Regions from separate parts of the Rhizobium sp. 11_C7_N12_5 genome, predicted to be linked through region 2. Evidence: riboswitches for the same ligand, from Rfam matches in the RefSeq annotation. Region 2 holds a riboswitch; the other holds the start of a gene.
What was found. A riboswitch is a leader RNA that binds a small molecule or an ion and turns the genes downstream of it on or off. The one in region 2 is predicted to bind S-adenosylmethionine.
Positions count from the first base shown of each region.

Region 1 (15,250 bases), 3.1 Mb from region 2:
CGCGTCGGGCCAAACCTGCGTTTCCAGGCAGAAGCCGGCGAACGGTCCGATCTTGCGGCCATCATGGCCGGGAACCGGAACGTCGAGCTTGAAGCCGGTATAGAACTGCACGCCGGGTTCGGTGGTGCGCACCTCCAGCGACACGCCGGAATTGACGCTGCGGGCCAGCACAACGGAACGCTTGGCAGTGCGCTCGGTCGAGAGGCAGAAGTTATGGTCGTACAGCGCCTGCTCCGTTCCGTCGAAGCGCTTCATCGGCGCCATCTCGCGGAAATCGAACACAGTGCCTTCGACCGAACGCACTTCGCCCGTGGGTACCTGCTTCTCATCCGTCGGCGTATAGTGATCGGCGGCGATCATGATGTCGTGACCGAGAGCATCGTCGCGGCCGTCAAGATTGAAATAGGCATGCTGGCAGACGTTGGCGAGCGTCGGCTGGTCGGTGGTCGATTCGTAGGTGACCGACAGTTCGCCGTTGCCATGCACTCGATAGGTCGCCTGTATCGTGCAGTTGCCGGGATAGCCGGCGCGCCCGTCGGGATCGACGATCTTGAGGACTACGCGGTCGGTGTCGTGCTCAACGATCGTCCAGTTGCGCTTGGCGATATTGTCCTTGCCGCCGTGCAGGTGCGTGACGCCCTTTTCGTTGAGCTCGAGCTGGTATTGCTTGCCATCCAGCGTGAAGCGGCCAGCGCCGATGCGGTTGGCGCAGCGGCCGGGCGTGGCGCCGAAATAGGAGGAGTGGAGGGGATAATCGGCAAAATTGTCGAAGCCGAGCAGAAGCGAGGGCCCGTGGCCGTCAAGGCGCAGATCCTGGACGACCGCCCCCCAGGACATGATGTGGGCGGTCAGGCCGCCACCGACGATCTTGACGCGATAGACGGTATCCCCATCCGCCGTCGTCCCAAAAATTTCCCGCTGCAAAGTGCTTTCCGTCATATCAACTCATCCATTGCTTTTGAGTATGCGAGGTCAGACCCTGCCTCCATTCGCGCCGTTCCGCAACCAGTTCGATGGCGAAAACTAGGGGCGAGCAGAGGAGAGGCAAGGTCTGATTAGGCTTTGCCGCTGGCTTGGGACTGGCACGTTATGCTGCGAATGTGCGGTGCGTAAGACAGGCGGTCGATTTCATCCTGATCTACTATGTCTTGCCGTAACGAAGTTTGGCTGTCCGTCTGCTGAAAAGCGTTCTGACCATTTGGTTCGACCCATCCGCTTTTTCGGTCTTCATGATCACCATCAATCTGTCGCCGCGAACGGCGAGAAGGATATAGAACGCTTTTTGACTATATTTTTCCACGTAGGAGTTCCAACGTCCCATGCCTGCCGCGTAGCTGGAATTTCCGTTGCTGCTCGTCTCTGCGGTGGCGCTCCAGCCGTTGTTCGTGCTGATCCTCATGAATCTGCCTTGCCTGATTATTCCCACGCGGCATTTTTCACCGGCGCTCACGTTGGAGTCGATCTGTTCCCATTGTCCGGAGAAGCCCTCTTCCTCGGATCTTGCCTGCTGCGAGACGAGCAAAATGGTTGCGATGAAGAGAAGTAATTTTACAGCGTGGCGCACGCATATCTCCACCAGTTTCCGCAGCGATTTGGGACGGTATCTGCTGTGCTTCTTTATCTACAAATGGTTGTGGTAATTTGGTGGCGCTGCGGCATGCAAATGCTGATCAGTTAGCGTGACAATTCCTTCGTCGCTCTCTCCAGCCCGCCAAGCGTCAGGGGATACATGCGATCGGTCATCAGACGGCGTATCATCGAGATCGAGGTCGTATGGCCCCAATAGCTTTCCGGAACGGGGTTGATCCAGATGCATTTGCGGAAATGGCCGGTCATTCGGGCGAGCCAGGCCTCGCCGGCCTCCTTGTTCCAATGCTCGACCGAGCCGCCCGGCTGCGTGATCTCGTAAGGGCTCATCGCGGCGTCGCCGACGAAGACGACACGGTAGTCGGGACCGAAGGTGCGGATCAGATCCGTTGTCGCTGTCACATCGACACGCCGGCGACGATTGTCCTTCCACACGCCCTCATAGAGGCAGTTGTGAAAGTAGAAATACTCCATGTGCCGAAACTCGGAGCGGGCGGCGGAAAACAGCTCTTCCACCCCACGAATGTGATCGTCCATCGAGCCGCCGACATCGAAGAACATCAAGAGCTTGACGGCGTTGCGCCGTTCCGGCCGGGTCTGGACGTCGAGATAGCCGTGTTCGGCGGTGGAGCGGATGGTGCCGGAGAGATCCAGCTCGTCGGCCGCCCCCTCGCGCACCCAGCGGCGCAGGCGCTTCAGCGCCACCTTGATGTTGCGGGTGCCGAGCTCGACGCCGTCGTCGAGATTCTGGAAGTCACGGCGATCCCAGACCTTCACCGCCCGGCGATTGCGCGACGTCTCTTGGCCGATGCGCACGCCTTCAGGGTTATAGCCATAGGCGCCGAAGGGCGATGTGCCTGCCGTGCCGATCCATTTCGATCCGCCCTGATGCCGGCCCTGCTGTTCGGCCAAGCGCTGGCGCAGTGTCTCCATCAGTCTGTCGAACCCGCCGAGCGCCTCGATCTGCTTCCGTTCTTCTTCGGTGAGATGCTTTTCCGCCAGCTTGCGCAGCCATTCGTCGGGGATGGCCGTTGCCTCCACCGCGTCAGCATTGGCCCCGATCGCCTCCACGCCACGGAAATAATCGGCGAAAACCTGGTCGAAGCGGTCGATGAAGCGCTCGTCCTTGATCAGCGTCGTACGGGCCAGATAGTAGAAGGCCTCGATATCGTAATCGGCTATCCCTTCTTCCATCCCTTCGAGCAGCGACAGGAATTCCCGGAGCGTGACCGGCACCTTCGCTTCCTTCAGCTTCAGGAAGAAGGGAATGAACAAGGCTCAAGCCCTTTCTTGGCCGATCTCCTCCAGATCATAAGGCGTGGTCTGGTAGATTTCGTTGATCCAGTTGCCGAAGAACAGATGTGCATGGCTGCGCCACCGGTTCTGTGGCGGAATCTCCGGGTCGTTATGGGGGAAGTAGTTATGCGGCATCTTGATCGGCACGCCCGCATTCACATCCCGGAAATATTCGTCCGCCAGCGAGGTGGAATCATACTCCACGTGATTGAACATGTAGAGCCGGTTGCAGGCCTGTTCGTGCACGAGACAGACGCCCATTTCGCTTGAATCCATCAGGATCTGCAGGCCAGGCACCTTTTCGATGTCGGCGCGGCGCACTTCCGTCCAGCGCGAGACCGGAATGGCGAAATCGTCGGAGAAGCCGTTCAGATAGACGGATGACGGTGCAAGGTTCTGGTGGCGATAGACGCCGAAGGCCTTCTCCTTCAGCGTATGCTTCGGCACACCATGGAAATGATAGGCGGCGGCCATCGCCCCCCAGCAGACATTCATCGTCGAATGGACATTGGTCGCCGTCCAGTCGAAGATCTGCCGCATCTCGTCCCAGTAGGTGACCTCTTCATACTCCAGCAGCTCGATCGGCGCGCCGGTGATGATGAAACCGTCGAACTTGTGATCCTTGACCTCTTCCCAGGTCTGGTAGAAGGAAAACAGGTGTTCCTCGGAGGTGTTCTTGGCCTTGTGGCCGCCGACGCGCACCAGCGAGAACTCCGTCTGCAGCGGCGATGCGCCGATGAGGCGCGCCATCTGTATCTCGGTCTTGATCTTGTTCGGCATGAGGTTGAGAAGCCCGATCTGAAGGGGGCGGATATCCTGGCGGATCGCCACCGTTTCGGTCATCACCCGCACGCCCTCGTTCCGGAGGGTCTCAAATGCGGGCAGCGTATCGGGAATCTTGATGGGCATTGTTTTCACTCGACCAAATACAAAAAAACCGGCCGCGATCATGAATCGCTACCGGTCCGCACGCGGCCCTTTAGCGACTTATTTAACGTGGCTGCAAGCCGGCCGGCCAAATCACCACAGAAGGAATTTCATAAACCTGCTGTTCCCGCTGGTCAATGGGCAAGCTTTGCGGCGGCTGGCGGCCGCGCTCTGATGTCGGTTCTCACTTACAAATGTTCAAGAAGCGCCGCCATGCCATAGCCGAGACGCTTCCGCGCCTCGGCGAGCGATATCCAGAAAAAGCGGAAGCAGATGGGTGCGCTGCCATCGAACGGCGTCATCTCGAAGTGGCGCCAGGTGGCCGGTGTCGTCTCCGGGAGGGTGCAGCGGAAAAAATGCCGCTGATGGTGACAGGTGCGACCGCTCTTCTCGAACCGGTAATCGTCGATGCCGAGCGGATGCAGCGCGTTTGCTGTGAGCCCGGTTTCTTCTTCGAACTCTCGTGCTCCCGCTGCCGCTATGTCTTCGCCGGCCTCGACGGTACCGCCGGGGACCTGCAGTTCGACCGCCGGAAAATCCGGCTCGTCGAAAACAAGCAAGTGGCGCTCCCGAACGGCGTAGATCAGGACCTTAACAGCATCCGGCTGCATTATTTTCCCTGCCCACGCGCCATGAAGGCCAGCCGCTCGAAGAGGTGCACGTCCTGCTCGTTCTTCAGCAAAGCACCGTGGAGCTTCGGCAGGGCGTTTTTCGCATCGCCGCGCAGCGTGGCCGGATCGACATCGTCGGCGACGAGCAGACGGATCCAATCGAGGGCTTCGGATGTCGAGGGCTTCTTCTTCAGGCCCGCCACGTCTCGGATCTCGAAGAATTGCGTCAGCGCCGCATGCAGAAGCGTCTGCTTGATGCCGGGATAGTGTACCTCGACTATGCGCTCCAGTGTTTCCATGTCGGGGAAGCGGATATAGTGGAAGAAGCAGCGGCGCAGGAAGGCGTCCGGCAGCTCCTTTTCATTGTTTGATGTGATGATGACGATCGGCCGGATGGCGGCCCGGATCGTTTCGTCGGTCTCGTAGACATGGAATTCCATGCGGTCGAGTTCCTGCAAGAGGTCGTTCGGAAATTCGATATCGGCCTTGTCGATCTCGTCGATCAGCAACACGCATTTCCGCGGCGAGGTGAAGGCCTGCCAGAGCTTTCCCTGTCTGATATAGTTGCTGATATCATGAACGCGTGCGTCGCCGAGCTGGCTGTCGCGCAGGCGCGAGACGGCATCGTATTCGTAAAGGCCCTGCTGCGCCCTGGTGGTCGATTTTACGGCCCACTCGATGAGGTCCAGGCCGAGAGCAGCGGCCACCTGTCGCGCCAGTTCCGTCTTGCCCGTGCCCGGTTCACCCTTTACGAGAAGCGGACGCTCCAGCCGGATGGCTGCATTGACGGCGACCATCAGATCCTTGTCGGCGATATAGTCGGCAGTTCCTTGAAATTGCATCGGAAGGCTTTCTCAATCTTTCCAGTGCAAGCTAGTTGCTGACCTTATTCGGTTCAAGGCGTGAAACCGTGTATATAGGAACGTGATCGCACCAATCTGTTGCAAGGGTGGACATGAGGGCGGGTCTTGATTAACTGACGGGACGTGCGTCGCAGGGAAGTGCTGATGGCAGTTGAAGCGCAAGCCAAGCCGAATATCCAGGGAAACGAGCAGGTCGGTTACGATTTGAGTCTTTTCTTTCGGCTGAGGATGATGTTCTCGGCTTTCTGGAATTCGCCGGTACGCATCAAGATCATTTCGCTGACCGTAGCGCTCTTCCTGATTATCCTGGTCACCGCCTATGTCCAGGTGCTGCTCAACAGCTGGAACGCTCCTTTTTACGATTCGCTGGCAAGGCGCGATACCTCCGCCTTCTTCCACCAGCTTGGCGTCTTCGGCATCATTGCCGGCTCGCTTCTGGTCCTCAACGTCATCCAGGCATGGCTGAACCAGATGACCGCGCTCTATATGCGCGAGGGCCTGGCAAGGGATCTGGTGAACCAATGGCTGCAGGCCAAGCGTGCGCTTCGCCTTGCCTCCTCCGGCCTGATCGGCGTCAATCCAGACCAGCGGCTCCATGAGGATGCCCGCAATCTCGCCGAAAGCACGACGGGTCTGGCGATCGGCCTGGTGCAGGCGACGATCCTGCTGCTGAGCTTCATCGGCGTGCTTTGGGAACTGTCGAGCGGCATGGTCTTCCATTTCAGGGGTGCAAGCTTCTCCGTCCCCGGCTATATGGTCTGGGCGGCGATCCTCTATGCCGGTTCGGCATCGTTCCTCAGCCAGTTCGTCGGCCGCCGGCTGGTGCGGCTGAATGCCGATCGCTATTCGAAGGAAGCCGAGCTGCGCTTCGCGCTCATGCATGCCAACGAGCATATGCCGGCGATCACCATTGCCGGCGGCGAAGAGAATGAACGCCGGCGGATCAATGTCGATATTTCCGCCGTGCTCGCCGTCATCCGCCAGCTTGCGATCGCCAATACCAATCTCACCTGGGTTTCCGCCGGCTACGGCTGGCTGGTGCTGATCATCCCCATCCTCGTGGCTGCGCCCGCCTATTTCTCCGGCGGGCTGACCTTCGGCCAGCTCATGGTGGCAGTCGGCGCCTTCAATCAGGTCAATTCGGCCCTGCGCTGGTATGTTGCCAATTTCGGACCGATCGCCGAATGGCGCGCCACGCTGATGCGCGTCACCGATTTCCGCAAGGCACTGACGGAGATGGACGACAAGACGCCGATGCCGCACACCCTCGTCTTCGAGAAGGCCGCGCCCGGCACGATGGTATGGACCGACATGGAGATCTCCACCAGGACCAGCGACGAGGCGACCGAGAACGGCTTCCGGATTGCCGAGGGGACGGTCACGATCAATGCCGGCGAACACATCATGGTCAACGGCGATCACGGCGTGAACCGCCGGCTGCTGTTCGAGGTGCTGGCGCATCAATGGTATAGCGGCTCCGGCACCGTCAGCCTGCCGCCGATGGAAGACGTTCTGTTCATGCCACACACACCCTATGTGCCGAGCGGCACGCTCAGGGAGGCGATCTGTTTCCCTGAGGATCGGGATGTCTACGACGAGGCCGCGGTCGAGGCCGCGATGGACAAGGTGAGCCTTGGTCGCCTCAAGAGCCGTCTCGACACGCAAGCCCGCTGGGACCGGCTGCTTGATATCGAGGAGCAGAAGGCCGTCGGCTTTGCGCATCTGCTGTTGGCGAAGCCGAAATGGGTAGTCCTCGACGACGCCATGGAAGGGCTGGAGGCGGAAATTCAGGCGCAGTTTTCAGCGCTGCTGGCGGAATTGACCGACGTGACCGTGATCTATATCGGCCGCAACGAAGCCTATCTTCATGCCATGTCCCCTCGCGTCCTGCATCTGCAGGCACTGGTATCGCGCGACGAGGATGATGTGGCCGCAGCCACGCCACCGGCGGCCGTACCCGCAGAGGCAACGGTCAGGGATACGAAGAAGGCCAACGCGCCGTAACTTTGCTTCGGAGACGTGCATGTCCGGCCATGGCGACGCCAGCCGCTGAAACTAAAACGCCCCGTCTTGGCGACGAGGCGTTTCTCATGCAAGCAAGCGGCCGAGGCTCAGTCCTTGGCGCGCTCGACGTAGGAATTGTCTTCCGTGGCGATGACGACGCGGGTGCCGGCGTTGATGTGCGGCGGCACCATGGTGCGCACGCCGTTCGACAGGATGGCGGGCTTGTAGGACGAGGATGCCGTCTGGCCCTTGACGACCGGTTCGGTCTCGGTGATCTCAAGCGTGACATGGCGCGGCAGCTGGAGCGCGAGCGGAATGCCTTCGTGGATCGACAGGACGCAGGTCATGCCTTCCTGCAGATAGGCTTTCTGGTCGCCCATGGTCTCGACATCGACGACCACCTGATCGTAGTTGGCCGGGTTCATGAAGTGGAAGCCTTCGCCGTCTTCATAGAGGTACTGGAAGTTCACGTCTTCGACGAAGGCGCGCTCGACCTGCTCAGTGGTGCGCCAGCGTTCGGACACCTTAACGCCGTCAACGATGCGGCGCATATCGACCTGGGTAACCGGCGTACCCTTGCCCGGATGAAAGTTCGCGGCGGTGAGAACGACGTAGAGCTTGCCGTCGACGTCGAGAACGTTGCCCTTGCGGACCGAAGAGGCGATGACCTTGACCATAAGACTTCCTTGTAACGCTGTGTTTTGCGTCGTAGAGGGACTGTCTAAATGCTCTCCGAGACGCAGCAATTGTTTGCTTGGGGGCGCAACTACCCTAAATCAATGGAAATTGCCACCCCCAACGCGGCCTGCGCCCTGAAGAAAGCTAGGAATGAAGCCAACAACGAGCAAGGCGTCTCCTTGGTGGACCCGCAATGTCCATGCGGACCGGCGGCCGTTTCTCATTGGCCGTAACGCCATCCAGGCGGCTCTGCGGGGTTTCTTCGCGCGCAACGACTTCATCGAGGTCGATACGGCGACGCTGCAGGTGTCGCCCGGCAACGAGGCGCATCTCCATGCCTTCGAGACCGAGGCGCTGACGACGGACGGCAAGGCATCACCTCTCTATCTTCATACGTCGCCAGAGTTTGCCTGCAAGAAGCTGCTCGCGGCCGGTGAGGAGCGCATCGCCTGTTTTGCCCATGTCTATCGCAATCGTGAGCGGGGCCCGCTGCACCATCCGGAATTCACCATGCTGGAATGGTATCGGGCTGGGGAAAGCTACGAGGCCCTGATGGCCGACTGTTCTGTGCTGCTGGCGCTGGCAGCCGAGACGGTCGGGGCAAAAAAGCTGACCTATCGCGGCGCCGAGACCGATCCTTTCCTCACGCCGGAGCGTATCAGCGTCGGAGCGGCTTTCGAACGTTACGCCGGCATCGATCTTTTTGCCTCCATCGGCATGGACGGATCCACGGACCCGGAGCGTCTGGCGGCGGACATGCGGCGGGTCGGCATACGCGTCGCCAAAGATGACGTGTGGCCCGATCTCTTCAGCCGGGTGCTGGTCGAGAAGGTTGAACCCAATCTCGGCTTCGGCCGTGCGACGATCCTCGATGAATATCCCGTCTCCGAGGCCGCGCTTGCCCGGCCCTCCGCTGGAGACCACCGTGTCGCCGAACGTTTCGAGCTCTATGCCTGCGGAGTCGAGCTTGCCAATGCGTTCGGTGAACTGACCAATGCCGACGAGCAGCGGCGGCGGTTCGAAATCGAGATGGCGGAAAAGCAGCGCGTCTATGGCGAAACCTATCCGCTCGACGAGGATTTTCTGGAGGCGCTTGCCGTCATGCCTGACGCAAGCGGCATCGCGCTCGGCTTCGATCGGCTCGTCATGCTGGCAACCGGGGCCTCGCGGATCGAGCAGGTGCTCTGGGCGCCGGTTGCGGAGTTCGGCGTATGAATTCGATGCGTCCGATCAGGAATATCAGCGAACTCGAGCGTGCCGGATTGATCGATGCCGATCAGGCGATTTCGCTGGAGGCGGTGACGGAGCGATATGCGGTGGCGCTGACACCGACCGTTGCGCGGCTGATCGACCGCACCGATCCAGCCGATCCCATTGCCCGGCAATTCCTGCCCGACATGGCTGAACTTGCCGTCACGCCGGAAGAGCGTGCCGATCCGATCGGCGATCATGCCCATAGCCCCGTCGAAGGCATCGTCCATCGCTATCCGGATCGCGTGCTGCTGAAGGCCGTGCATGTCTGCCCGGTCTATTGCCGCTTCTGCTTTCGCCGCGAGATGGTCGGGCCACAAGGTCTCGGGACGCTCGACGGCGAGGCGCTCGATGCCGCCTTTGCCTATATCCGCGGTCACAGCGAGATTTGGGAGGTCATTCTCACCGGCGGCGACCCGCTGGTTCTTTCGCCGCGCCGGCTCGAAGAGATCTTGCGGCAGTTGGCCGATATCGATCATGTGAAGATCGTCCGCTTCCACACGCGCGTTCCCGTTGTCGATCCCTTGCGGATCGATGCGGCATTGATCGCGGCACTGAAGGCTAGCGGCAAGACCATCTATGTGGCCCTGCATGCCAATCATCCGCGGGAACTGACGGGTGAGGCGCGCGCTGCCTGCGCCCGGTTGGTCGATGCGGGGATCGTGCTGATCAGCCAATCGGTGCTCCTGAAGGGCGTCAACGACGATCCGGATGTGCTGGCAGCCCTGATGAAGGCTTTCGTCGAAACGCGGGTGAAGCCCTATTACCTGCACCATCCCGATCTTGCGCCCGGCACCAGCCATTTTCGCCTGACGATCGCCGAAGGCCAGGCGATCGTTTCGGCTCTGCGCGGCCGCATTTCCGGCCTCTGCCAGCCCACCTACATTCTCGATATTCCCGGCGGCCACGGCAAGGCGGATATCGGCAAGAGTTCGGTTCGCGAGGTCAGCGAGGGTTGCTACTCGATTTCGGATTATCGCGGCGGCGAGCACGTCTACCCGCCCGATTCATAGATCCTGGGCCGCCGTTTTACTCTGCCGCTATGCTTGTTATGAGATTTTTTGAATAAAACGTATTGGCGAAGTTGGCACATTAACCTTATTGTCGGTGGCGCCTATTCACAAATCGAATACGCGAAAATATTAGGGCATCTTAATATTTGCCTGTAAACGCTGCCTTGCATGGCTTACAGATGGTAAACTTCATTTAGAAAAATGTTGAATATGCGAATTTTCTAGAAGTATATCCCAATTGTATTTACCACGTCGATTAGCGGAATGTTCTATTTTGCCCGTTACTTCTTGGCTGACGATAAGACTGCGTAACTGCAGTTATGCTTGCCATTGCCAGAAGGGACAAGATTATGAATAAGACGATTCGCGATTTGCTGACCAAATTCGGTGCGCTTCCCGTTGCTGTCGATGGGATTGCCGATGATGCCGATCTCTATGTCACGGGATTGTCCTCATTTGCTTCCGTACAGCTGATGCTCGGCATCGAAGAGGCTTTTGACGTTGAGTTTCCCGACAATCTGCTGAACCGCAAGTCCTTCGCCAGCATTGCCGCCATCGAAAAGACTGTCGGTATGATCCTGGACAGCCGGAAGGTTGCATGATGAGCGTGGCGGTCGCTTTGCTTGAGGTTGGGACGGGAGACGGACCGGCGGTACGTGCCGCGCGCGTCGCCGCGATCGCCAGCCAACACGCCGATGCCGTCGATGCCGAGGGCCGGTTCCCGCGCGAAGCCGTCGACGCGATGCGCGCCGAGAGATTGCTATCCATCCAGATCCCGGCCGCTCTTGGCGGCGAGGGCGCATCGATCACTGAAATCGCCGAGCTTTGCTCGATCCTCGGCCAGGCCTGCGCGGCCAGCGCCATGGTTTTCGCCATGCATCAGATCAAGCTTTCGAGCCTGGTCGAGCATGGCGCCGACAGCGATTGGCACCGTGATTTCATGCGCCGCATTGCGAGCGAGCAGCTGTTGCTGGCCTCGGCGACGACTGAAGGCGGCATTGGCGGCAATCTGCGCAACAGCATCTGCGCCATCAAGGTCGAGGGCGATACCTGCTTCCTGGAAAAGGATGCGACCGTCATTTCCTATGGCGCCCATGCCGATGCGATCCTGATCACATCCCGCAGCCACGCCGAGGCGGCTTCTTCCGACCAGGTGCTGACGGTTTTCCTTAGGGATCAGTATAGGATTGAACGCACGGTCGAGTGGAACACGCTCGGCATGCGCGGCACCTGCTCCGACGGCTTCCTGTTCAAGGGCGAGGCGCCGGCCGTGCAGATCCTGCCGAAGCCGTTTGCCGAGATCGCCGCGCAATCGATGCTGGCGAGCTCGCATCTGCTCTGGAGCGGCGTCTGGTACGGCATTGCGGCCGATGCCGTTGCCCGTGCTCAGGCTTTCGTGCGCGCAGCGGCCCGCAAATCGCCGGGCACGCAGCCGCCGGGTGCATTGCGGCTGGCGGAAGTCTCCAGTCTGCTGCAGATGGTGAAGTCGAATGTCGTTGCCGGTCTTAAGGTTTATGAAGAGGCCAAGGTTGATGCCGATCGGCTGTCTTCGATGGCCTTTGCCGTCGCGATGAACAACGTCAAGATCGCGTCGTCGGAGATGATCCTGCCGATCATCAACCACGCCATGCTGATCTGCGGCATCATGGGCTACAAGAATGGCACGCCCTACAGCCTCGGCCGCCATCTGCGCGATGCGCACTCCGCTCAATTGATGATCTCGAATGATCGCATTCTCGGCAACACGTCGACCATGCTGCTCGTCCACAAACAAGATACAAGCCTGTTGGGGTAATCGTAATGGATATGAAATCCTCGTTTCTCGATCGTCTTTTTGATTCTGGTCTTCTGATCGACACCGGCGTTGACGGTCTCTACGGGCGCAGCGGTCAGTTCGAAGACGTCATTGCCGCCTTCGAGCGGCTGATCGACAAATTCGGCGGCGCCGATGGCGCCGAGGCCATCCGCTTTCCGCCGGGCATGAACCGCGCCTTTTTCGAAAAGAGCGGCTACATGAAGAGCTTCCCGCAGCTCGCCGGCACGGTGCACAGCTTCTGCGGCAGCGAACTCGACCATATGAGCCTCTTGAAGTGCATGGAAGTCGGCGACGACTGGACGAAAGACCAGCAGGCGACCGATATCGTGCTGACGCCGGCGGCCTGCTATCCGCTTTATCCGACCGTTGCCAAGCGCGGCGCTCTGTCGGAAAGCGGCGCGCTCTTTGATCTGCAGTCCTACTGCTTCCGTCACGAGCCATCCAAGGATCCGGCCCGCCAGCAGCTCTTCCGCATGCGCGAATATGTCTGCATGGGCACCGACAAGCATGTGACGGATTTCCGCCAAAGCTGGATGGATCGCGGCATCGAGATGATGAAGGCCGTCGGCCTCGACGTGACCATCGACGTTGCCAACGATCCCTTCTTCGGCCGCGCCGGCAAGATGCTCGCCAACAACCAGCGCGACCAGAACCTGAAGTTCGAACTGCTGATCCCGATCACCTCGACAGCCAACCCGACGGCCTGTATGAGCTTCAACTATCACCAGGACGCCTTTGGGACGAAATGGGGTTTGAACTTCGCTGACGGTAGCGTTGCGCATACCGCCTGCGTCGGCTTCGGCCTCGAGCGCATTGCGCTGGCGCTCTTCCACCACCATGGTCTCGACGTCAAGGAATGGCCCGAGAGCGTGCGCAAGACGCTGTGGGGCTGATCGCTTCCATGGCTGCCGTTTTCCAGGGACTGGATCCCGCCACCTACAAGCCACATGCGTTGCACGACAGCGAACGCATGTGGCCGGAGACCAATTGCTACATCGATCTGTGGATCGAAGTGCTCTCGAGCCTGAAGCTTCAGCCGGAAGCCATGCTTGGCTTCACGCTGGGCCAGGATTTCGAGGGCGACCAGTTCACTTTCTTTAAGGTGCCGCTCGAAGATCTCGAAGCGCTCTACGGCATCCGCTGCACGGAGCTTGCGATCTACGACAAGGTCCAGCATCACGTCGGCGAGCAGATCGGCCGCGGCCGGCTCTGCCTGGTGGAGATGGACTCCTTCTTCATGCCTGATACGCAGGGCGTCGGTTATCGCCGCGAGCATGGCAAGACGACTGTCGCGATCAACCGGCTCGATATGGACGGCCGTACAATCGACTATTTCCACAATGGCGGCTTCTTCCGCCTCTCAGGTGAAGATTTCGACGGGCTGTTCCAGCTGCAGCTGACGGAAGACGACCTGCCGTTCCTGCCCTATACGGAATTCGCGAAATTTCCCGACAAGACACCGGGAGAATCCGCCGTCCGGCAAACATCGCGGCAGCTGCTGTCCTTCCATTTCCGCCGCCGTCCGCAGGCCAATCCTATCCGCGCCTTTGCCGAGGTCTTTCCCGTGCAGGTCGAAGCGGTTGCCGAGCGGCCTTTCGGCTTCTTCCATAAATATGCCTTCAACACGCTGCGCCAGCTCGGCGCCAATTTCGAGCTCGCGGGCAGCCATCTGGACTGGCTGACGGCGGATTTCTCCGACGCTGCCGTCGAAGCGCGACGGATTTCCGAAGCGGCGAAATCGGTGCAGTTCCAGCTTGCCCGCGCCATTACGCGCAAGAAATTCGAGCCATTGCGGACGGCGCTTGATCCGGCGGCCGATGCGTGGGATGCCATGATGGGGCTGCTTGAACGGAAGCTCTGACCGGCTGCCGTTCGGTTGCGAAACGGCTCGGCGATTTCGGGATAGATGTGGGGCGGGGAAATCCCCCGGAAAGATGTCATGGGCGGGCGCTTGGCTGATATCGGCGGCGGAATGCGGCTGAGCGAAGGATGGAATCTGGTCCTGACGGATGCGGGCACCTGTGCCTTGCCTTCCGACGTGCCCTTTTCGGCCGGCTTGATCCCCGCGCCGGTGCCGGGCACCGTGGCCGAGGCGCTGGAAAAGGCCGGGCTCTTCGACCGCGCGAAACCTCACATCCTCAACGACCGGGATGCCTGGTATATTTGTCGCATGGTGGATGTGGATGCCGGCGATGCGGTGCTGCGGCTGGAAGGGCTGGCGACACTCTGCGAGGTCTTCCTCAACGGTCAGAAAATCCTCGTCTCCGAAAGCATGTTCGAAGCCCATGATATCGCCGTGAGCCTGCTCGGCGGCGACGAGCTGGCGCTGTGCTTCCGCGCTCTGGGGCCAAGGCTTTCGGAGCAGGGTCCCCGCGCCCGCTGGCGGCCGCAGATGATCACGCCGCAGGGCCTCCGCTTCGTGCGCACGACATTGCTCGGCCACATGCCCGGCTGGTGTCCGGAGATCCATGCCGTTGGCCCATGGCGACCGGTTTCCCTTCTGCGCCCGAGCGCGCCTGTCGTCCGCGATCTCTCCCTGCGGCCGGACTTGCTCGATGATGGCGAAGGCCGGCTCTATGCATCGCTTTCGATCGAGGGCGATGCCGGGGAGATCGTCCTGCGCTGCGGTGAGGTCGAGCAGGCTTTCGAGCTGGACAGTCCCGGCCGCTACAACGCCATCCTGAAAATTCCCGGTGTGGAGCCATGGTGGCCGCATACGCATGGCGCACCATACCTATATGACGTCGCGCTTGTCATCGACGGTGCGGAATATCCCCTCGGAAACACCGGCTTTCGACGGCTGTCAGTCGATCGTGGCGCCGATGGGCAGGATTTTGCTGTTGTCATCAACGGCGAGCGGATTTTCTGCCGCGGCGCGGTCTGGACGACGGCCGACATCGTGCGCCTGCCCGGCGGCCGCGAGGATTACGAACCCTGGCTGCGGCTGGCGGCGCAGGCCGGCATGAACATGATCCGCATCGGCGGCACCATGGCCTATGAGGCGCCGGATTTCTTCCGCCTCTGCGACGAACTCGGCCTGCTGGTCTGGCAGGATTTCATGTTCGCCAATTTCGACTACCCGAAGAACGACAAGACTTTCAACGCCCATGTCGAGGCGGAGGTTGCGCAGCTTCTTGGCCGTACGCGCCTGTCGCCTTCGCTTGCCGTTCTTTGCGGCGGCAGCGAGATCCATCAGCAAGCGGC
Region 1 is NZ_JBPWPY010000001.1:3,271,841-3,287,090, reverse strand. Features, by position in the region: gene AB8B29_RS16150 (aldose epimerase family protein) at 1-939, opposite strand, end outside; gene AB8B29_RS16145 (hypothetical protein) at 1,142-1,564, opposite strand; gene AB8B29_RS16140 (vWA domain-containing protein) at 1,675-2,862, opposite strand; gene metA (homoserine O-acetyltransferase MetA) at 2,866-3,792, opposite strand; SAM riboswitch at 3,843-3,920, opposite strand; gene AB8B29_RS16130 (NUDIX hydrolase) at 3,999-4,421, opposite strand; gene AB8B29_RS16125 (AAA family ATPase) at 4,421-5,263, opposite strand; gene AB8B29_RS16120 (ABC transporter ATP-binding protein/permease) at 5,429-7,288, shown strand; gene efp (elongation factor P) at 7,396-7,965, opposite strand; gene epmA (EF-P lysine aminoacylase EpmA) at 8,117-9,181, shown strand; gene AB8B29_RS16105 (lysine-2,3-aminomutase-like protein) at 9,178-10,230, shown strand; gene AB8B29_RS16100 (acyl carrier protein) at 10,581-10,832, shown strand; gene AB8B29_RS16095 (acyl-CoA dehydrogenase family protein) at 10,832-12,025, shown strand; gene AB8B29_RS16090 (amino acid--[acyl-carrier-protein] ligase) at 12,031-12,939, shown strand; gene AB8B29_RS16085 (DUF1839 family protein) at 12,948-13,907, shown strand; gene AB8B29_RS16080 (glycoside hydrolase family 2 protein) at 13,986-15,250, shown strand, end outside.
Region 1: it holds a riboswitch for S-adenosylmethionine, as region 2 does, so the genes downstream of both, metA (homoserine O-acetyltransferase MetA) here and AB8B29_RS00685 (O-succinylhomoserine sulfhydrylase) in region 2, are expected to answer to the same signal.

Region 2 (15,250 bases):
CTTGCGATCCTCGTCCCGACGCTCGGCAATCACGGCCTGTGGATGGCCATGAATGCCTTCCTGCTGTTCCGCGGCATCTTCCTGGCCATGGGCCTGAAGAAACGGGCCGATCAGACGTTCCGGTTCGCCCAGTAGTCCAGCCTGATGTCGCGCAGGTCGCGGATCGAGCCCGCACGCTCGCGGTCGAGCAGCTTCGACAGGCCGGCGACGATCTGGCCGGGCAAGCCCGGCCCTTCATAGACCATGCAGGAATAAAGCTGCACCAGATCGGCACCTGCCTTGATCTTCTCCAGCGCCGTCTCGGCCGACGAGACGCCGCCGACCCCGATGATCGGGAGAGCGCTGCCGACACGGCGGCGCATCTTCGCCAGCACAATGGTCGACTTCTCGAAGACCGGCTTGCCGGAAAGGCCACCCGCCTCTTTCGCCTGTCGCTGATCCTTCAACCCATCGCGCGAAAGCGTGGTGTTGGAGACGATCAGGCCGTCCAAAGCGTGGGCCAAGGTTTCGGCCGCGATGTCGTCCATGCCCTCCTCGGTCAGATCAGGCGCGATCTTCAAGAAGACGGGGATGCGCTTGCCGGCCTTCGCTGCCTCCTCGTCGCGGGCGGCGAGCACGGCCGACAGCAGCGCCGACAGGCTTTCGCGCCCCTGCAGATCGCGCAGGCCCGGCGTATTGGGCGAAGAAATGTTGGCGGTGAAATAGCGCGCCACGGAATAGAAGCGGCGAATGCCGGTGACGTAGTCGGCGATGCGGTCGACGCTGTCCTTGTTGGCACCGATATTGACGCCGATGATGCCCTTGCCGCGAACAGCCTGCAGCCGGCGGAGAGCCGCTTCATGACCTTCATTGTTGAAGCCGAGGCGGTTGATGACGCCCTCGTCCTCGACGAGACGGAAGATGCGCGGGCGCGGATTGCCGGGCTGCGCCTTCGGCGTCACCGTGCCGATTTCGGTAAAGCCGAAACCGAGCTTCAACAGGGCTTCCGGCACCTCGGCGTTCTTGTCGAAGCCGGCCGCCATGCCGATGGGATTGGCGAAGTCGAGCCCGGCGACGGTCTGGCGCAGGCGCGGATCGGCGCTGACGCGGCAAGCCGGCACGAGGCCGGACTTCAGCGCCGCAATCGACATGCCATGCGCCGTTTCCGGATCGAGGAGGAAGAGGCCGCGCCGGCCGAGATCACGAAAGGCTCCGATCATTCGGCCATCTCCGGAAAGACATGCGCACCATCGGAACCGATCGGCAGCGGCTTTTCCCAGAGCACCGCCGAAAGCGGCAGCGGCGCGTAGAGATGCGGGAAGAGATCGCCGCCACGCGAGGGCTCGAACACCAGCTTCTCGCCAAGCACATCGCCGTCGATCGCCACCAGCAGCAGCCCTGCCTGGCCGGCGAAATAGAGCTCCGCGGTTTTCACCGCCTGCCTGGCCGTGGACAGATGAATGAAGCCGTCGGTCAGATCGATCGCCGCGCCATTAAAAACGCCGGTTTGTCTGGCCTGCTGCCAGAGCGCATCCGGCACGATCTTGTAAACCACTGGCATCGCGGTCATCATCCCTATGTGAACATTTGCTCTGATAGGGCTTTGCACGAAAACCGCCGTCGATGTCCACGGGGAAACGTGCGCGAAGATGCACAGTTAAGCAGAAAATCCGGAGGATGACATGACGAAGGAAATGAGAATCGGCATCGCGGCCCTGCTTCTGCCCGCCGCTGTTCTTCTGACTGCACCCGCATTCGCGGCCGAACCGGACGCAACGCGCTTCCAGCTGGAGCGAAGCGGCGATCATTTCGTCCGCCTCGATCGGCAGACCGGCGCGATGTCCATCTGCCAGGATCAGAACGGCAACCTCGTCTGCCGCATGGCCGCCGACGAGCGCGCCGCCTATGACGACGAGCTCGACCGTCTCTCCGACCGCGTGACCAAGCTGGAAAAGACCGTTGCCTCCAACAACGGATCAAGCCTTCCGAGCGACGCCGATGTCGATCGCACGCTCGGCATCATGCAGAAATTCATGCGCGGCTTCATGGGCATGGCGAAGGAATTCCAGAACGAGCAGCCGGACACCAAGCCGCAGCCACAGAAGACCTGAGGCCCGGGATAGCTGGGCGATGAAAGCACAGGGATAAAGGACCGTATTCCTATCTCGCCCTTTACTCGCCAAAATGCCTCGGTTAACCTTTTTGCAATGAGTTGAGCGCCGGGCCATCCGGCGCGCGGATGCTGAGCGGCGATGCTGTCACATGAGCAGATATGGGGTGCGATAGACAGGCTCGCCGAGCGATATGCCTTGACGCCCTCCGGTCTGGCACGCCGAGCGGGGCTCGATGCTACGTCCTTCAACAAGTCGAAGCGGTTGAGCCAGGACGGGCGCCTGCGCTGGCCATCGACGGAATCGATCGCCAAGGTGCTGGATGCGACAGGCGCGAGCCTCGAGCAATTTCTGGGTTTCCTGCGGAGTGGCGAGATGTCCGCCCAGGGAATTTCACCAGCCGGCAGCTCCATTCCGCTTATCGGTTTTGCCCAGGCAGGCGCCGGCGGTTTCTTCGATGACGGCGGCTTCCCGGCGGGCCAGGGCTGGGATATGGTGGAATTTCCCGCCGCGACCGGGCATGAGGCCGGCGTCTATGCGCTGGAGATACAGGGTGAAAGCATGCTGCCGCTTTACCGCGACGGCGACATTCTGATCGTCGAACCAGGGGCTCAGATCCGGCGAAACGACCGTGTCGTGGTCAAGACCCGCGACGGCGAAGTCATGGCCAAGGTCTTGCTGCGGCAGAGTGCACGCTCGATCGAGTTGATGTCGCTCAACCCCGAGCACCCCAACCGCAGCTTCGATCTGGCGGATGTGGAATGGATCGCCCGGATCATATGGGCAAGCCAATAGGAAAGTTTTCTCGGTATGCGTCGTAATATTTTGCTTGGAGGTGTGGCGGGCGCGGTGGTCGGTTCGTGGTTGACGCTGATCGTGGTCCAGCTGGGAGAGCATGGCTTTTCTCTGCCCCACCGAGGCGCTAGCGGCGCGGTGACGGAAAATCGGCCGGCGACAGCGCCGGCGGAAACCGCCAAGGCCGATCTCACGCCTGCGAAGAATAATGATGCGCCAAAGCCCATCGATACAGCTAAGCAGGACGATACGACCTCCAATAAAACGCAGCCGGAAGATCAGACCGGGGCGCCGCCCGCCAAGCCGGCCGTGGAGATAGCGCCTGGCAGCGATGTAAGTAAGGCTGCGGAAGACAACGCAGCCACTGCTCAGCCGGCAGTGGCGCAAGAGAGCAAGGCCCTTCCCGCCACAGCGCAGTCGACCAATGTTTCGGCAAAGCCGAATGAGGCGCCGCCGGCACGGTTCTTGAAAAACACGGACACGCCCTCGGACCAGACTTCAGGGCCAACCGAAGTCGCGGCGGACAAGGCCAGCGCCGCATCGACATCGCCGGATCCTGCGCCTGCCGACCAGGCTAAAGTAGATCCGACGCCGGACAACCGGATGCCGGCCGATCAGATCGACAGGCAGATGGCTGCATCCGAACATCAGACCCTTCCGCCCCGGCCTCAGTCGGAGCAGGCTTCGCTCGGTGATGCGCAGAAACCTGAGGAGCAGATAAAGCCCATCGAGCTTGTCCGACCCTTCGCGGATCAGGCGGGTGTGCTGACCATTGCGGGCAGGAGCGTGCAGCTCACCGGCATCATCCCAACCGATGTCGATCGGATGTGCACCGGCCCGAGCGGCAAAAGCTGGCCTTGCGGACTGGCTGCCCGCACCGCATTCCGCATGTATTTGCGCGGACGCACCATCGACTGCGACCTGCCGAGCGCGACCTGGCAGGGCACGGTGAAAGGTGCCTGCCGCTATGTTCGCGTCGATCTCAGCGCCTGGCTCGTGCGTTTCGGCTGGGCCGAGCCGGAACCCGGATCGCCGCTGGCGCCGCTTGTCGACGAAGCAAAGCAGAAGCAGCGCGGCATCTATGGTGACGACCCACGAAAGACTGGAAAATCGACCCTTGGGCCTGCTTTGCCCAAGGAAGATCCGCTCAATCCGATCTGACGCCTTGCTTCCGCCACCAGCTTTTGCCATGAGACGCGCGACTTTTCAGTCTGCCAAATTCGAAGGACTTCGCCTGTCATGAACAAGCCGCTTTCCGCTCACGAGGCCCTCATCTACGTCATGGTACTGGCCTCGGCCGTCGATCGAACGATGAACGACCGGGAACTCAGCCGGATTGGAGAACTCATCCACGCCCTGCCGGTTTTCAAGGGTTTTGACGACGAGACGCTGATCTCGGTCTCCCGCGATTGCGCCAAGCTTCTGGCGAACAATGAGGGGCTCGATATCGTACTTGAAACCGTGCGCGACACCTTGCCGGCCCGGCTCTACGACACGGCGTATGCGCTCGCCGTGGAAGTCGCGTCGGCCGATCTGTCGGTCAAGGCGGAGGAATTGCGCCTTCTCAGCCTGCTTCGCGACCGCCTGGGCCTCGACAAGCTCACCTGCGCGGCCATCGAGCGCAGCGCGATTGCCCGCTACCGCAAGGCCTGATCAATAGAGCCCGTAAGGGAAATAACGCAGATAGATTTCCTGCAGCCTGCCATCGCGGGACAGAGTGGCGAGGGAATGATTGATCGCCGCCGTCAGATCGGCGTCCTGCTGACGCAGCATGATGGTCATGCCTTCGCCGAGGAACTGCTGGGAGAGATAGGGACCGTCGAAAAGGGCGCAGCATTTTTCCGCCGCCGGCGACGATACCCAGAAGGACAGTTGCAAGCCGTCGGCAAAGACGGCATCGATCTTGCCGTCCTTGACGGCCGCCAGAAGAGCCGCCTTGTCGTCAAACGGCACCGGCTTGATCGCCGGGAAGAAAGCCGCCATCATAGCCTCGTGCATCGTCCCCTTGACCACGCCGACGGGGTGTCCGGCAAGCGATGCGGCCGTCGTGCCGCTGATCGGAGCCTTGAGGTTGCGGACGAAACGAGCCGGCAACGTCAGGAAGGGGCGTGAAAAGGCGAAGGTCTTGCGCAGCTCCGGGGTCACGGCGACGCCGGCAATCACCGCATCGCCCTGCGAAGCCGTGAGCGCCCCCTGCAATTCGTTGAACGGTAACGCCTGGATCTGGCATTTGTCCGATATGCCGAGTTCGTCGCAGATCTTGCGGGCGAGCTCGACATGAAAGCCTGCGAGCTTGCCGTTCTGATCGACGAAATTGAAGGGCGGGAAATCGATCGAGGTCAGAAACCTCAATCTCACCAAAGAAGACAGATCAGGTTTCGGCAGTCGCTCGCGCGCATCGAACAGGATCGGCAGGCTCGGCGGCTTGGCTTCCTGGGCGGCAAGCGGCAAGGCGCACGACATGGCGATCAGCGCCGCGCGCGCCAGAAGCTTCGTTGCGGAGGTTGGCGACGAAAGGCAAACACGCATGGTGATGATCCAGCCTCCGGTCGTGTGTATCGATCCCTGATTCACCAACCGATGTAGCAGAGTCATGCCGCAGGGGGAATATCGCGCCAAGGAATGATGGCGGCAGCGTCCGCAAGATGAATGGCGGACGCGTGCCGCACCGGTCGGTTGCGAGATTTTGAACAAGCACAAAATTGCCGTGGGAATTCGGCCGCATAAGTGCCCTCGTTAGCGGTCGATTAAGCTCTATTGATTGTACTCGCGGCATCGACGACGTCGGCCCGGCAGCCGATCGCATGATGCAAGTCGTCCGAGCCTTCTTCGCAAGGTATCCCGCAAATTCGGCTTCATCCGCACATATCAGGCGGCGCGATCCTCACCGTCCTTCCAAGACGAGCGGACCCTTGCGCATTCTCCTCGATAAGGGCGCGGCACCCAAATGGACCATCATGTTCAGGAACCTGAAAATCAAAACCAAGATGCTTGCCGTGATCCTTTTTCTCGGCCTCATCTCCTTCGCCGGCCTGCTGTATATCGCCGGCGAGTCCCGCAAGGCGGACCAGGCCTACAAGGCCTTCCTCGATCGGGAAGCCATTGCGGCGACGGAAGGGGCGCGCTCGAATTCCGCCGCACTGGCCGGGGTACTGCAGGCAAGCCTGATGCTGAATTTCGATCCCGGCAGCGATGCCGTCAAGACGGCGGCGACGGCGGGCAGCAGCTATTTCAGCGAGGCGAAGGATAGGCTGAAGCATGCCGAGAGCCTTGTCCCCGCCCGGAAGCAGCCCATCGACGCGATCCTCGCCGGACTGGATGACTTGCAAACGCTCACGAACAAGGCGATCGAGCAGCGCAAGAATGGCGACGCCAAAGGCGCCGAGGCGGGCATGGCCGTGGTCAACGACAAACTGCTCAAGCTCATGGTGCAGATGCAAGCCAATGGCGATGCGCTGGCAAACCGAATGAACAGCGGCGGCGATGCCTTGTCGGCGGAGGTCAACAGTGCCATCGATTATACGCTCGGCACCCTTGGTGCCGTGACACTTCTCTCCCTGATCTTCGGCATGTATGTCGCGCAGAAAAGCATTGCTGCGCCGCTGATGCATCTGCATCACCGCATGACGACGCTCGCCGGCGGCGATACGGCAAGCGAAATCGAAGGCCACGACCGTCGCGACGAGATCGGCCAGATGGCATCAGCCGTCGTCGTGTTCCGCGACCACGCGATAGAACGCGCGCGGCTCGCGGCGCAGGCCGAAGCCGACCGGACGCTCAGCGACAGCGAACGCGCTCAACGCGAGGTTCGGCAGGCTGCCGAGGCAGCGCATCTGCAGCAGGCCGTTCAAGCGGTCGGCGATGGCTTGAAGCGTCTTGCGGAAGGCGATCTCATGACGCGCATCGACACCCAATTCGTCGAACATCTCGATCAGCTCCGGCAGGACTTCAACAACGCGCTCCTCAAGCTCGACGGGGCAATGCACGCGGTCGGCGCCAATGCCAGCGCCATCAACGCCGGTGCCAACGAAGTCCGTGGCGCAGCCGACGAGCTTTCAAGGCGCACGGAACAACAGGCGGCATCGGTCGAGGAAACCGCCGCCGCGCTGGAACAGATCACCACGACGGTCAAGGACGCCGCCAGGCGTATGCAGGAAGCAAGTCAACTCGTCGTCCATACGCGCGCAGGCGCGGAGCGGTCCGGCGAGGTCGTTCGCAATGCCGTAGAAGCCATGCAGCAGATCGAAAAATCCTCCGGGGAGATCAGCAACATCATCGGCGTCATCGACGAGATCGCCTTCCAGACCAATCTGCTGGCGCTGAACGCCGGCGTCGAAGCCGCCCGCGCCGGCGAGGCCGGCAAGGGCTTTGCCGTGGTCGCCCAGGAAGTGCGCGAGCTGGCGCAACGGTCCGCCAATGCCGCCAAGGAGATCAAGACGCTCATCGCCACCTCCGAAACGCATGTCCGGACCGGCGTCGGCCTGGTCAACGAAACCGGCAAGGCACTCGACGCCATCGTCTCGGACGTGCAGGAAATCAACCGGCATGTACACGCGATCGCCGAAGCCTCGCGCGAGCAGTCGGCCGGCCTGCAGGAGATCAATACCGCCGTCAACGCCATGGATCACGGCACCCAGCAGAACGCCGCCATGGTGGAGGAAAGCACGGCTGCGAGCCACAGTCTGGCGACCGAGGCCGCCTCTCTGGCGGCACTCATCGGCCAGTTCCGCACGAGCGGAGGCGAGGCTGCACATGTACGTGCGGCGCCTGCCGCAACCAATGCGCCGCGGCCCACTGCGCGACCCCTGCCACGACCTGCGCCAGCTCCCGTCATCCGGGCTGTCGACGGCGTGAAGGCACGTCCGGCGCCCTCGCCGGCGCGCGCGCTCGGCCAGAAATTGCTGAGTGCGTTCAGTGGCAATCAGCCACCGGCCACGACGAGCAAGGACGCGGACTGGACGGAATTCTGAGAACGCCGCGATCGTAAACCATTTGGCGAATAGACTGCAGGCGGCACGTCTTAACGAATGCCGCCTGTTTCGACACGTCAATGCCTATCGGTTTGTCAATCTCTTCGAAGAAAGAAGCTGCTCGATATTTTCGGCAGTGGAGTTGTCTTTCTGTCCGCGCCATTTCAGCAATCTGGCGGGCGCACCGACATAGATGCCGTATGGCTCGGTCTTCCCCTTGACGACGGCATTCGCGCCGATGACGCATCCCCTAGCGATATGGGAGCCGCCCAGGATCTTCGCTCCCGCGCCGATCCAGACATCATCTTCGATGACGACAGGCTTCCTCGTGAGACCCTGCTGGCGGATGGGCTGGGTGAGATCATCGAAATTGTGATCGAAGGATACGACCATGGCATGGGCGGCGATCCGCACATCGTTGCCGATCGAAATCCCGCCACTGCCCAACAGAATTGTGTACTCGTTGAAGGAGACGTGATTGCCGATATCGATGCTGCCTTTTTGCGCATCGATGACGACGCCCTTGCGGAAATGCCCCTTTGCGCCGATGCGAACACTGCCGCGCTTCCAGATGATCGTCGTTCCCAGCGGAATTTTCGTGCTGCGCGATATCGTGAGCACGCCACGCACAAAGATCGCCTTCAATCTGTAGAACCATGCAATGCCGCGCATAAGGACGCTCCTTTCAAGGGGCACTCCTTTTGCCATTCTTGTCTGGCACCCACCTGAATGAGCCAGCATATGGCGACGCGGAGGCGAGGCGGCAAGTGTTGCCGTTTTCTTGCATCCTTCACCTACGCTCCGCAAGGCCTGTGATCAAGGCAACCGCGCCAAAGCCTGCGGCCGTTGCACAGACGGCAACCCAGCCACCAAAATCCCATGCGGTGCCGGCAAGCGCCGAGCCCAGCGTGCCGCCGAGAAAGAAGATGCCGACGAAGAGACCATTGATGCGTCGAGCTGGCGAAGCCATGAGCGCCGATTGCGCATGTCGCTGGTATCACGCGGTCTCGGTATCGGCGTCCTGACACCGGCGGCGCTATCGGAAAGCCGCTGGCGCGATGCCGTCGAGGTCATCGAGGCGCCGGATTTCAGCCCGAAAGTCGTCAACTGGCTGATGCATCGCCCGCAGGCCGGACGCCTCGCCCGCCCGATCGCAACCTTCGGCGAAGCGCTGAAGGTTGCGCTGAAAACAAGAGGCCGTTTTTGACAAGGGCAAGTTGGAGCGGGTGAAGGGAATCGAACCCTCGTATTCAGCTTGGGAAGCTGCTGCTCTACCATTGAGCTACACCCGCCTGACACCCTGAGATGTCCAACAGTTGGCGGTCTCTGTCAAGGCCAGTCGCTAGCCCCTCAGAGCCGAAAGTGCTTCGACAGCTTCAGGCCCTGCGCCTGATAGTTCGAGCCGAGGCCGGAGCCATAGAGGCTGCTCGGCTGTTCCAGCATGTGTTCGTAGATCAGGCGCCCGACGATCTGGCCGTCCTCAAGGATGAAAGGCACCTCGTGGCTGCGCACTTCGAGCACGGCGCGGCTGCCGCGGCCGCCGGACGGCGCGTGGCCGAAGCCCGGATCGAAGAAGCCGGCATAGTGGACGCGGAATTCGCCGACCAGCGGATCGAAGGGCGTCATCTCGGCGGCATAATGCGGCGGAACATGCACGGCTTCGCGAGAGACGAGAATATAGAATTCGTCCGGGTCGAGGATCAGTTCGGTGCGACCGCGGCTATAGAGCGGCTCCCAGAAATCGAAGATATCGTGCTGGGCCTTCTTGTCGACATCGACAACGGCGGTGTGATGCTTGCCGCGATAGCCGATCAGGCCCTCCTTGTCGCCGGCAAGATCGATCGACAGCGCGATGCCGCCGCCGGTGATGTTCGGCTTCTTGCTGGCCACCAGCGTTTCGGTCTCGTGCAGGGCCAGCAGTTCCGGCTCGGTGAGCACGGCCTGGCCGACGCGAAAACGGATCTGCGACAGGCGCGAGCCGCGGCGCACGACGATCGGGAAGGTGCGCGGGCTGATTTCCAGATAGAGCGGGCCGGAATAGCCGGCCGGGATCTTATCGAACTCTTGCGCCCGGTCGGTGATGACGCGGGTGAAGATATCGAGGCGGCCGGTCGAACTTTTCGGATTGGCCGACGCAGACATGTCAGCCGGCAGATCGAGGCGCTCCATCAGCGGCACGATATAGACGCAGCCGGTTTCCAGCACAGCGCCTTCGGAGAGATCGATGACATGCAGCTTCAACCGGTCGAGCTTGTCGGCGACGAGATGCGACGGGCCGGGCATGAAGCTGGCGCGGACGCGGAAAGCATGCGCGCTGAGCCGAAGATCGAGGCTCGCCGGCTGGATCTGATCGGCGTCCAGTTCCCGTTCGCTCGTCAGCCGCCCCGCGTCAAAAAGCGCCGCAATGGCGCGATCGGCTAGAATTCCAGTATTGCGAGCCATCATGCCTCATCCCCGGCACACAATCCTGCAAACCATAGCGCGATCTGAAGGGTCATGTGCAAATTCCAAGTGTTACCGTGATCCTTTGCGCAGCCTACGGGCGCCAGGCACAGTAATTTGTCGCAGACAAAACCAAACTCAGGGAATTGACGCAAGCGATCAACGGCAGTATTGCAACTTATCCCGTGGTGATTTGGCCGGTCGGCTTGCAGCCACGTTAAATAAGTGGCTAAAAAGACCGGGTTGAAACCGGTCTGCAATTGCGGCCGGTTTTTTTGTTTTGAAAGTGGTGATGGCATGAGCAAGACTTGGCGCCCCGCAACCCAGCTCGTTCACAGCGGAACGCTCCGTTCGCAATTCGGCGAAACATCCGAAGCAATCTATCTGACCCAGGGCTTCGTCTACGACACCTCGGAAGCGGCGGAAGCACGCTTCAAGGGCGAGACGGATGGGTTCATCTACGCCCGCTACGGCAGCCCGACCAACGACATGTTCGAAAAGCGCATGTGCGCGCTGGAAGGCGCGGAAGATGCCCGCGCCACGGCCTCGGGCATGGCCGCCGTCACCGCCGCCATTCTCTGCCAGTTGAAGGCCGGCGACCATATCGTTGCCGCTCGCGCGCTCTTCGGCTCCTGCCGCTGGGTCGTCGAAACGCTGGCGCCGAAATACGGCATCGAATGCACGCTGGTCGACGGACGTTTCGTCGAAAACTGGGAAAAGGCCATCCGTCCCACGACCAAGGTCTTCTTCCTGGAAAGCCCGACCAATCCGACATTGGAAGTGGTCGACATTGCCGCCGTCGCCAAACTCGCCAACCAGATCGGCGCCAAGGTCGTGGTCGACAACGTCTTCGCCACCCCGCTCTTCCAGAAGCCGCTGGAGCTCGGCGCCCATATCGTCGTCTACTCCGCCACCAAGCATATCGACGGCCAGGGCCGCTCGCTCGGCGGCGTCATCCTTTCCGACAAGCAGTGGATCGACGAGAACCTGCAGGATTATTTCCGCCACACCGGCCCGGCCATGTCGCCGTTCACCGCCTGGACGCTGCTGAAGGGCATCGAGACACTGCCGCTGCGCGTCGCGCAGCAGACGGCGAATGCCGCCAAGGTGGCCGATTTCCTTGCCGGGCACCCCGGCAAGGTCGCCCGCGTGATCTATCCCGGCCGCAAGGATCACCCGCAGGCCGATATCATCGCAAAGCAGATGACCGGCGGCTCGACGCTGGTGGCCTTCGAGCTGAAGGGCGGCAAGGAAGCGGCCTTCAAGCTGCAGAACGCACTGGAAATCGTGCGGATTTCCAACAATCTCGGCGACAGCAAGAGCCTGATCACTCATCCGGCCACCACGACGCACAAGAACCTCACCGACGAGGCGCGCGCCGAACTCGGCATTTCGCCGGGCACCGTGCGCTTCTCCGCCGGTATCGAAGACAGCGAGGATCTGGTCGAGGATTTCGCCCGCGCTCTGGAACAGGTCTCCGCCTGATATCAATCGACAAGCCGCCCGGAGATTTTCCGGGCGGCCCGACCTGCCCTGAGCAGGCCATGATGCAAGCAGACGGCCAGCGTCAGCTCGCCGCCTTGTATTGAACCTTGCCGGCATGCAAGAAGAACAGCTTGTCGAAAAGCGCGAGATCCAGCGGGTTCGGCAGACGAACGTCATCGAGATCGGGCAATGGCTTCAGCGCCGGATCGTATGAACGGTCGATTTGCGAGATGAACACGACGATCACGCCCTTGTCGCGCGCGAAGGCCTTCAATGCCCGGACCTGGGTCATCAATTCTGGCTTCTCCCGCTTCTGATCGAGTATCTGCAGATAGTCGACCACCGCCAATGTGCCGCGCGGCACTGAGGCCAATTTGCGCGTGATGTAATCGGCACTTATGGCATCGGAACTGTCGAGCTCGAACAGTTCCCTGAACTCGGCCTGATCCACGCCGATGATCCGAAAGCGATCCAGGACGACCTTCTCCGTATCCTCCAGCGTGAAGAAGGCGCTGCGATTGCCAGCCTTCATGGCTCCGACGGCGAGCTTGAGGCTCATCAATGTCTTGCCCTGGCCGGGCCGCGCGCCGACCAGCACCAGATCGCCCGGACTCAAGAGCGAGAACAAATCGTCGGCGGGTACGGCCGCTTGCGTCTTGGCCGCAAGCAAGCTCCAGCCTTGAAATCCTTCGCGGGCCGCTACGCGATCCAGCGCGGCATGCAAAGGAATATTCTGTTGACGCGACAGCAGCCGCGCCTTGCGCTTCAAATGATAAACAGGGGCGGAAAGCCTCATTGTAAACCTCCTATTGCGAGCAATGACCGCAACCCCTCCTTATGCCCGGCGCTCAAACAGTCGGTTTGATGATCGACAGCCCCGCATGAAGTATACTTTCCCGGATGGAGGGGGGAGGCACGGGCCATGCCAGAATCAGATGATAGCCGAAATCCCCTCGCCGGGAAATCGCAGAGAAGCGCTTCTCGGGGAACACAAGACCGGTTTGGGAATTATATGATCTAGAGATTTGGATTGAGGCGTGGCGGACATGACAATCGAGTCTCAAGTCAACCTGCAATTTCCGTAAGCGTTTCCGCCCATGGAGGGTATTCGGGCAGCAGTATGCGGGATAACAGTGAAAGAGAAGCGGCCTGTGATACTTTTGGCTGCGGCCTATTAACCTTCGATATTAGCCGTAATAGCTAAAAACCGGGATGCTCCGGCCGATCACACGGGTTTTCACCGATCCGTTCCTTGACGGAATAGGTTGCTTGTAGGATACCGCTAGAGATCCTGCATTTTGCGGGACGGTGGAAAGCGGATAATATGCCGCAGACTTAAAGATACTGAGGCTTTTCCAGCGTTTGTCCGACGCTTGATGCTCCAGCGCAGTGGTAAGGTATCAGGCATGTATCGCGCCCTAACACGCGACATAGAAGTGGTCGTGGAGCCGTTTTATCTGGAGGAGCAATCCGATCCGGATGACGATCGCTATGTCTGGGGGTATCGCATCGTCATCTCCAACCACTCGAAAGTTTCCGTTCGGCTGGTGACGCGCTATTGGCATATCACCGACATGAACGGAATAGTCGACGAAGTGACCGGCCCCGGCGTCGTCGGCGAACAGCCGCATCTGCGGCCTGGCGACACCTATGAATATTCCTCAGGATGCCCGCTGGACACACCCTCGGGAATGATGTTCGGCCACTACCAGATGGAGACGGATGACGGGGAACTTTTCCATGTCAAGATCCCCGCCTTCTCCCTCGATACGCCCAACCTGATGCGCACGCTGAACTGAGCCCGATCAGGTCACATTTATCTCGGCTGCCTCGAAGCGGTACGTGGTCGAGCAGAATTCGCAGGTGACGGCGATTTCGCCGTTCTCCTGGCTGGCCTCGATCTCCTCGGCCGAGAACCCCTGCAACACGCCCTTCAGCTTGTCGCGCGAACAGGAACAGCGGTCGAAAACCGCCTTGGGTTCGTAGACGCGCACGCCGCGCTCATGAAAGAGGCGGAACAGCAGGCGCTCGGTGCCGACAAGCGGATCCGTCAATTCATCCGCATCGATGGTCTCCACCAGGCTGCGTGCTTCCGCCCAGGCATCGTCCTCGACATGATCACGCATGCCGCTATCGCCATCGCCGCCATGGAGATCCGGCTGGCGCATGCGCTCCGGCGCTTCCGGCAGGAACTGCGCGATCAGGCCGCCCGCCCGCCAGCGATGCCGCGGCTTGCCGTTCTCGTCACGATCGAAAAGTTCTGCGGCGCCCAGGCGAACCCGAGTCGGTATCTGCTCCGACTGGCGGAAATAAGTGCCGGCAATCTCCTCGAGCGAGGCGCCGTCGAGAGCGACGATGCCTTGATAGGGTTGGCTGTAGCGACCCTGATCGATAGTGAAGGCGAGCACGCCCTTGCCGAGCAGCTGTTCCGGCTCGGTTTCACCGGCGGCGATCGCCTTTGCCAGAGCCTCTTCATCGAAACGAGCGTAGGCGCGGACATTTTCCGGCGTCGAGAAATCGGCAACCAGGAGGTCGACGGGACCGTCGCTCTTGGTCTGCACGGTGAACTTGCCCTCGAACTTCAGCGAGGTTCCGAGCAGGACGGTCAGGACGATGGCCTCGGCCAAAAGCCGGGCGACCGGGGTCGGATAGTTGTGCCGGGCAAGAATTGCGTCCAGCAACGAACCAAGCTGCACGGCACGACCGCGCACATCGAGCCCTTCCACCTGGAAGGGAACCACGTGATCGTCACCGGCAAAATCAAACTGACCCAGCGAGGCTGCATTTTCGGCCATTGCTCTACTCCTACTGCGCCCGCGCCCTCAGACGCGGTTTCATATCCTCAGATTGCGCCCAGGCACCAAGCAAGAATCGACTTTTGCGCATGCAGGCGGTTTTCCGCCTCATCGAAAACAACGGATTGCGGACCATCGATCACTTCATCAGTCACTTCCTCCCCGCGATGGGCGGGCAGGCAATGCATGAACAACGCGTCCTTGCCGGCCTGTGCCATCAAAGCCGCGTTGACCTGATAGGGCTGGAAGACGTTGTGACCGCGGGCCCGGTGTTCCTGATTCATGGAAACCCAGGTATCGGTTACCACGCAATCGACACCGGCGACCGCACGGTCGGCATCATGCGAGAGCATGATTTCGGCGCCCTGGTTGCGGGCCCAGTTCAAATAGTGATCCTTGGGCTCGGAACCAAGAGGTACCGCCATGTTCATGCGATAGCCGAACCGCGCAGCGCCTTCGATCAACGAATGCAGCACGTTGTTGCCGTCGCCCGTCCAGGCAATAGTCTTGCCCTTGACCGGGCCGCGATGCTCCTCGAAGGTCATGATGTCGGCCATGATCTGGCAGGGATGCGTATCGTCGGTCAGCGCGTTGATGACCGGAACGGTCGCATGCTCCGCCAGTTCCAACAGGCGCGAATGATCGGTCGTGCGGATCATGATCGCATCGACAT
Region 2 is NZ_JBPWPY010000001.1:130,652-145,901, reverse strand. Features, by position in the region: gene AB8B29_RS00755 (MATE family efflux transporter) at 1-135, shown strand, start outside; gene AB8B29_RS00750 (quinone-dependent dihydroorotate dehydrogenase) at 111-1,199, opposite strand; gene AB8B29_RS00745 (DUF952 domain-containing protein) at 1,196-1,552, opposite strand; gene AB8B29_RS00740 (hypothetical protein) at 1,662-2,090, shown strand; gene AB8B29_RS00735 (S24 family peptidase) at 2,232-2,885, shown strand; gene AB8B29_RS00730 (thermonuclease family protein) at 2,901-4,046, shown strand; gene AB8B29_RS00725 (tellurite resistance TerB family protein) at 4,125-4,538, shown strand; gene AB8B29_RS00720 (transporter substrate-binding domain-containing protein) at 4,539-5,348, opposite strand; gene AB8B29_RS00715 (methyl-accepting chemotaxis protein) at 5,843-7,855, shown strand; gene AB8B29_RS00710 (acyltransferase) at 7,940-8,527, opposite strand; gene AB8B29_RS00705 (hypothetical protein) at 8,646-8,825, opposite strand; gene AB8B29_RS00700 (hypothetical protein) at 8,841-9,062, shown strand; tRNA gene AB8B29_RS00695 (tRNA-Gly) at 9,074-9,147, opposite strand; gene AB8B29_RS00690 (2'-deoxycytidine 5'-triphosphate deaminase) at 9,206-10,300, opposite strand; SAM riboswitch at 10,473-10,551, shown strand; gene AB8B29_RS00685 (O-succinylhomoserine sulfhydrylase) at 10,595-11,782, shown strand; gene AB8B29_RS00680 (DNA helicase) at 11,865-12,578, opposite strand; gene apaG (Co2+/Mg2+ efflux protein ApaG) at 13,189-13,581, shown strand; gene AB8B29_RS00670 (Hsp33 family molecular chaperone) at 13,588-14,577, opposite strand; gene argF (ornithine carbamoyltransferase) at 14,625-15,250, opposite strand, start outside.